Regions from separate parts of the Geodermatophilus sp. SYSU D00766 genome, predicted to be linked through region 3. Evidence: riboswitches for the same ligand, from Rfam matches in the RefSeq annotation. Region 3 holds a riboswitch; each other region holds the start of a gene.

Region 1 (2,248 bases), on a different contig from region 3:
TACGGCGGCTCGCCGGAGAACCGTGCCCGCCTGGTGGCCGAGGTGGTCACCGCCGTCGCCGACGCGATCGGCGCCGGGCGCGTGGGCCTGCGCGTCTCCCCCGAGCACGGCATCCAGGACGCCCGCGAGCCCGACCGCGCCGACGTGCTCGCCACCTACGGCTCGCTGCTCGACCGGCTGCGCCCGCTGGGCCTGGCCTACCTCTCCGTGCTGCACCGCGATCCCGCCGGCGACCTGGTGCAGGAGCTGCGCCGCCGCTCGGGGATGCCGCTCGTGGCCAACAGCGGCTTCGCCTCGGTCACCACCCGCGAGGAGGCGCTGGCGCTCATCGAGGCCGCGCACGCCGACGTCGTCGCCGTGGGCCGGGCGGTCATCGCCAACCCCGACCTGGTCGAGCGCTGGGCGGGGGAGCACCCGGAGAACGAGATCCGGTCGCACCTGTTCTACGCGTCGGGCGCCGAGGGCTACACCGACTACCCGGCGCTGCGCGCCGGCTGAGGTCCCGCAGCGGGCCCCGGGAGCCCCCTCCGGACGTCCGGAGGGGGCTCCCGGCGTCAGCGGATCAGTACCAGCCGGTCGCCTGGGAGTGCGCCCAGGCCGCGCAGGGGCTGCCGTACCGGTTCTCGATGTAGATCAGCCCGGCGTCGATCTGCCGGTACGGGTCCGACGTCTTCGCGATGCCGGTGCCCGCCCACGTCGAGTCGAGGAACTGGGCGATGCCGTACGCGGTGCTGCTGGGGTTCTGCGCGTTCGGGTTCCACCCGCTCTCCCGCTCCCACAGCTGCTCCAGGCAGCCGAACTGGGTGCTGTCCCCGCCGAGCTGGGCGAGGGCGTAGTCCTTGTACGCCTGCTCGCCCGTGGCGGCCGGGGCCGGCGCGGGCGCCGGAGCAGGAGCCGGAGCCGGAGCCGGGGCCGGGGCCGGGGCCGGGGCCTCAGCGGGGGCCGGGGCCTCAGCGGGAGCCGGGGCGGCGGCCGCCTCGGCAGCCGGCGCGTCGCCGCGGTCCCACCGGTCACCGCGCCAGTCGCCGTTCCAGTCGGAGCTGGCGTCGCGGCCACCCCAGTGCGGCTCGTCGGCCTGGGCGATCGCCTGCCCGCCGAAGGCCAGGGCGAGGGTCATCGCCCCCGTGGCGGTCAGCAGGTGCAGGGCGCGGCGCCGCCGCGTCGCGGTGGCAGCGGTGGGCTCGAGGTGGGTGTGTGCGTGCATCGGGTCGTCCTCCTGGAGGGCACGGTCGAGGGCGCCGTCACCGGACGGCGCTGGCTCGGGATGTGGTGCGGCACGGGGCCTGGGACGGGCAGGGATCGGCAGCCGGGCGCGCGGCACCGGCCGGACGGGGAGTCCGGCTGCAGGCGCGTGCGACGGCTGGGTGTGCAGGCTGGTGGCAGGCGGGAGCGCGACGGTCCCGGACCTGCGGGCGCGGGGGCGCAGTGCCCCGGCGCGGTTGTGCTCCGTTCTCCCCTGGCCGCCTACCAGGTCAGCTGACGGGTTCGGGCTGGGAGTGCCCTACCCGCTCCCGGGGTCCGGGAGCGGGACTCACCCCGGTGGTGCAGGTGGGTCCCCGGCTCGCACCCACGTGGGCGCGACTCGGCGGCATCCGGCAGGGGTCCCCCGGACGGGGACGAGACGACCGGCCGGACGCCGAAACGCTAAGGACGTGACCCGTTCGTGACAATCTGAGACCCGGACGGCAGCGCGACAGGCCGACGTCCCGTCCCCTCCGCGCAGGGACGGTCACCCCGTGCGACCACCGTCACACCGGACACCCCGTCACCGGACGCGCCGTCACCGGACGCGCCGCGACCGCCGGGACGACGTGTCCCGGCGGTCGCAGCGTGTCCGGACCGGCGGCGTCAGTCCCCGGGCTGCCAGTCCGGAGCCGTCCAGCGGTGGAAGACCCGGGCCACGGAGTCGCGGGGGGTCTGCCACGTCTCCGGGCGGTAGGGGCTGACGAAGGGGGCGAGGTCGGCCATCACCTTCGCGAAGGCCGGTCGCAGCGACTCGTGGTCCCGCCGCACGGCCGCGGCCCTGACCGGGTCCTGCTCCAGGAGGTGCACGACGACGTCCTCCATGGAGTACAGCCAGCGGCCGGTGATCCCCGTCCCCGCCGACAGCGGACCGGCGTCGGACTCGGCGTACACCCGGGCGATGTCCTCCTCGCTGCCCGGCCGCATCCGCTGGACCATGACGGTCAGCTGACGCTCTCCGGTGACCCCGCCCTCGGGCACCCACGTGTAGAAGTGCCTCGCCACC
Region 2 (2,248 bases), on a different contig from region 3:
CGCGTCACCGAGGGCCGTGTCGCTCATGACCATGTAGTCCAGCGCCAGGCCCGAGGGGTGCCCACCGGGGTCGGTCGCGCTGGCGCGGGTGCCGCCGAGGGTGATCGAGGCGGCGCCGGGGACGTTGCTGACCACGGCGTCGGCGGCGGCCTGCACCACCGCGCGCACGGGGCCGGAGGTGTTGGTGATCCGGGCGACCCGCGACGCCGTGGTGCCGGTGGCCGAGGACGACGAGGAGGACGCCGCCGCCGGGGCGGCCTCGGCGGACCCCTGGTCGGCCGAGGCGGCCTGCTCGGCCTCCGCGGCGGCCTGCGCCTGCGCCGCCTCGGCGGCGGCCTGCGCCTCGGCGGCCGCCTGGGCCTCCGCCGCCGCCTGCGCCTCCGCGGCGGCCCGCGCCGCGGCCTCGGCGGCCTGGGCGTCGAGCACGGCCTGGTCGGCGCCGGCCTGCGCCTGCGCGGCGGCGGTCTCGGCGGCCTCGCGGCTGCCGCGGCTGGCCGCGAGGGCCTCCAGCGGCTGCAGGTCCTCCGGCTGCACCGGCGGTGCCTCGGCGGCCGGGCCGGTGCGCGCGGGCAGGCCCAGCGCCTGGGCGACGGTCACCGTCTCCGACGTCCCGGCCTGCGCCTCGGCGGCCGGGTCGGGGGCGACGAGCACGTTGGCCAGCAGTGCGCCGGCGGCCGCCACGCCCAGCAGCAGGGCGGGCCGGCGGACGGGCGGGCGGCGGCGCGCGGGGCCGTCGGGGGTGTCGGGCGAACGGCGGATCTCGGCGGTGGCGGCGTCCGTGCCGGTGGTGCGGGCGTCCATGCGGTGGGGGTGCTCCAGGGGGAGGCACGGCGCGGCCGGGGCGGCGCCGTGGTGGGGTGCGGGCAGGAGGCGGCACGGCCGTCGCGCGCGACGCGGGCGCACCGGCGTACGCCGTCCGGGAGGCCCGGACGGGCGCGGTGCGGCGTCGGGGACGGCCGGGCGCGGTCAGATGCGGGAGCGCACCCGGGTGCGGCGGAGCCGGCGGGGTGGTGCGGTCGTGCTGCAGAAGCGCGCCATCCGGCGGCTCTCCGTTTCTCCCGATGGCCGCCTACCGGGTCAGCTGACGGGTTCGGGCGGGAAGCAGCCCTACCCGCGGCCGGACGGCGTCCGGCGTGCGGGATTCACCCCAGTGGTGCGGTGGGTCCCCGGCTCGCCCCGGAGGGCGACTCGGCGGCATCCGTCCGGACTCCCCGGACGGGGACGCGACGACCGGTCGGACGGCGGCCACGGTAGTGGCCGTTACCGCTCCGTGACAATCTCGGCCCGGGCGAGCGTGACGAGCGTCGCGTCCCCGCCCGGCGTGTCGCCGGCGCCGCGCCCGGCCCGGCTCAGCTGCCGAGCAGCCGGCGCAGCCAGTCGACCTGGGTGCGGACCGACCACAGCGCGACCCGGCCGGGCACGGTGACCGCGACGCGTGCCAGCCGCGCGCCCAGCCGCAGCAGGTCGGCGTACTCGGCCGGGCGGGGCGCGGCGGCTGGACCGCGGCCGGCGGCCCCCGGCGGTGCCGGGGGACGCCCGGCCGGCGGCCCGGGGTCGGGCGCGGGCTCGCTCCAGGCCTCGGCGTCGGGGGTGCCGGACTCGGGCACCAGCAGGTCCAGCGCGGTGCGGCGGCGCGGGTCGCGCAGCGAGGCGAAGGAGGGGATGGCCGGGGAGTCGGGGCCGCCGTCGTCGTCGGCCGGCGGCGCGAGCCGGTCGTCGCGCGCAGGCGTCGCGGCGCGGGGCAGGGTGGTGGGCGGCTCGGGCACGACCCGGCGGATCGCGGTGACCAGTCCCGCGCCGAGGCCGGGGACGGCGGCGAGCTCGCGGCGGGTGAGGGCGGCGAGCGCGGCGACGTCGGTGATGCCGGCGCGGGTCAGCGCGGTGACCGCCCGGGTGGGCAGGCCCAGCGCCTCGATCGTCCCCGCCGTCGCGTCCCCGGGTGAGCTGGTCGGCATGGCGGAGGACCCTAACCGCCGCCGCTCAGCCGGCCGCGCCGGTGTCGGGGGCCGGAGGGGCGCCGGCCGGTGCCGACGACGTCGCCGACCCCGCGGACGACGGCGGGGACGACGCGGGTGCCGACGGCTCCGACGTGGCCGCGTCCGTCGGCGCAGGGTCCGACGGCTCCGGGTCCGACGGCTCCGGGTCCGTGGTCGTCGGGTCGGTGGGCGGGGTGCCCGTGGGCGCGGTGTCGGTCGGCGTGGAGCCGGTCGGAGCCGTGTCCGTCGGCGTGGTGTCGGTCGGCGTGGTG
Region 3 (2,248 bases):
TCCGGCGGTACCCGCCCGGCCCGACCGCGCCTGGGTCGACGGCTGGCTGCACCGGTCGTACCTGGCGTACTGGGCCGCCCTCGGCCGCTGACCGGGACGACGAGAGCCCCGGCCGCTGGGCAGCGGCCGGGGCCCTCGTCGGGGGTGGCGGGAGGTCAGCCCGCGTAGTTCACGTGCACGTGGTCGAAGTGGTTCGCGGTCACGCTGCCGCGGTCCTCCATCGCCTTCCACGCGCCATCGGGCGAGGTCAGGATCCGCTGCTGCCAGATCACGTACTCCACGCCGAGCTCGTCCCAGTGGTCGATGTGGTACTGGGCGATCGCGTCGCCGAGGGCGGCGTCGGACATGACCATGTAGTCCAGCGCCAGGCCCGAGGGGTGCCCGTTCGGGTCGACGGCGCTGCCCCGCGTGCCGCCGATGGTGATGTCGGCGGCGCCCGGCACGTTGCTGACGACGACGTCGGCGGCGGCCTGGGCGACCGGCTTCACGGCGCCGGCGGTGTTGGTGATGGTGGCGATGGCGTTCGCGACCTGCGGCGCGGCCGCGGCGATCGGCGCGACCTCGGCGGCCGGGGCGGACTCGCCGGCGGTGGCGGCCGGGGCCGGAGCGGCGGCCGCGGGGGCCTCGGCGGCGGGGGCCGCACCGCTGACGGCGAGCACCTGGCCCGGGTAGATCCGGTTCGGGTCGCCGCCGATGACGTCGACGTTGCGCTGGTACAGCTCGCGCCAGCTCTGCTGGTGGGCGTCGGCGATCTTCTTGACGGTGTCGCCCCAGCGGACCGTGTAGTCCTCGGTGGCGTCGTCGGCCGGGGCGGGCTGCTCGGCGGGAGCCGCAGCGGGGACCTCGGCGGGGGCCGTGGCGGCCGGGGCGGGCGCCTCGGCGGCGGCCGCGGTGGTGCCGTCGGCCAGGAACGCGCCGCAGTGCGGCCAGGCGCCGATGCCCTGGCCGGCCAGGACGCGCTCGGCGATCTGGACCTGCTCGGCGGGGGTGGCGAGGTCGGCGCGCGCGGCGAGCTCGGTGCCGCCGAAGCCGGCCCAGGTGGACTGGCTGAACTGCAGGCCGCCGTAGTAGCCGTTGCCGGTGTTGATGCTCCAGTTGCCGCTGGACTCGCACTCGGCCACACCGGACCAGTCGTGCGTCTCGGAGGCGGAGGCGGAGGCGGGGGCGCTCAGGACGCCGAGGCCGACGGCGGTGGCGCCGGCGACGACAGGGGCCCGGGCGATGACCTTCTTGGTGCGGACGTAGCGGGGTGCGCGGTGCTTGGGCATGGTGATGATCTCCCGATCACCGCCGGCGAGGTGAGCTGTCGGGTTCGGGCGATCGGTGCCCGGCCGCGGTGTCGCGGCTTCACCCCGAGGCGCGCGTCAGGACAGGCCCCCGTAGGCCGTCGCGCGCCGGAAGTGGTTCCCCCACCCCTGCCCTGGGTGTTGGTGTGGGCGACCGGTGGGCAGGGTTTGGCGGACCGGCGCCGCGCTCCGATTGGCCGAGCGCAGCCAAAACGTTACATATCGTCATGGCAACTGTCGTTGTGTCGCCGGTCACATTCCGTTAGCGGTGGGACGCGCGGGGTATCTGAGGCGCCCTGCCCACCCCCGGGTGCACCCCGGATGCCCAGGTCAGCGGCGAGGCGCCGCGGTGCGCCGCCGGACGCCGCCGGGCGGGCAGTGCGAGCAGGACCACACCGGCGCCGGCCGACGACGGGCGGCCCGGGCGGGCGCCGGAGGGCTCAGCCGAGAGCGCGGGCCGCGGCCTCGCGGAGGGCGACGGCGAGGTCGGCCTCGGCGCGCTGGTCGGTGCCGACGACGACCACTCCCGGCCCGCCCGGCGCCAGGGCGTCGGGCAGCTCGCCGGGCGCGGTGACCCGCGTGGTGGCCCAGCCCAGCGCCTGCGCGACCGCTGCCAGGTCGCGCCCGTGCGGCGTCCCGAACACCCGCCGGTAGTCGCGCGCGTACGCCGGCCGGCCGGGCTCGAGCTGGGCGAAGATCCCGCCGCCGTCGTTGTCCGGCACGACGAGGGTCAGGTCCGGGCGCGGCTCGCCCTCGCCGGTCAGCAGCCCCTGCAGGTCGTGCAGGAAGGTCAGGTCGCCCAGCAGGGCCACCGCGGGGCCGCCGGAGGCCAGCGCCGCCCCGACCGCGGTGGAGACCGTGCCGTCGATGCCGGCCACGCCCCGGTTGGCCAGCACCGTGACGTCGCCGCGCGGGACGGCGAGCCGGTCGACGTCGCGCACCGGCGTCGAGGAGCCCAGCAC

What was found. Region 3 has a riboswitch for cyclic di-AMP ahead of ACI8AD_RS04195 (transglycosylase family protein). Riboswitches for the same ligand answer to the same signal wherever they lie in the genome.
Region 1: it holds a riboswitch for cyclic di-AMP, as region 3 does, so the genes downstream of both, ACI8AD_RS16085 (aggregation-promoting factor C-terminal-like domain-containing protein) here and ACI8AD_RS04195 (transglycosylase family protein) in region 3, are expected to answer to the same signal.
Region 2: it holds a riboswitch for cyclic di-AMP, as region 3 does, so the genes downstream of both, ACI8AD_RS01120 (hypothetical protein) here and ACI8AD_RS04195 (transglycosylase family protein) in region 3, are expected to answer to the same signal.

The regions. Positions count from the first base shown of each region.
Region 1 covers NZ_JBJGYI010000022.1:30,247-32,494, reverse strand. Annotated here, with positions in the region: gene ACI8AD_RS16090 (alkene reductase) at 1-498, shown strand, start outside; gene ACI8AD_RS16085 (aggregation-promoting factor C-terminal-like domain-containing protein) at 563-1,204, opposite strand; cyclic di-AMP (ydaO/yuaA leader) riboswitch at 1,447-1,598, opposite strand; gene ACI8AD_RS16080 (TcmI family type II polyketide cyclase) at 1,849-2,248, opposite strand, start outside.
Region 2 covers NZ_JBJGYI010000001.1:248,617-250,864, forward strand. Annotated here, with positions in the region: gene ACI8AD_RS01120 (hypothetical protein) at 1-801, opposite strand, end outside; cyclic di-AMP (ydaO/yuaA leader) riboswitch at 1,051-1,204, opposite strand; gene ACI8AD_RS01125 (DNA-directed RNA polymerase subunit alpha C-terminal domain-containing protein) at 1,350-1,955, opposite strand; gene ACI8AD_RS01130 (serine/threonine protein kinase) at 1,981-2,248, opposite strand, start outside.
Region 3 covers NZ_JBJGYI010000003.1:131,017-133,264, forward strand. Annotated here, with positions in the region: gene ACI8AD_RS04190 (nucleotidyltransferase domain-containing protein) at 1-91, shown strand, start outside; gene ACI8AD_RS04195 (transglycosylase family protein) at 156-1,268, opposite strand; cyclic di-AMP (ydaO/yuaA leader) riboswitch at 1,273-1,443, opposite strand; gene menD (2-succinyl-5-enolpyruvyl-6-hydroxy-3-cyclohexene-1-carboxylic-acid synthase) at 1,727-2,248, opposite strand, start outside.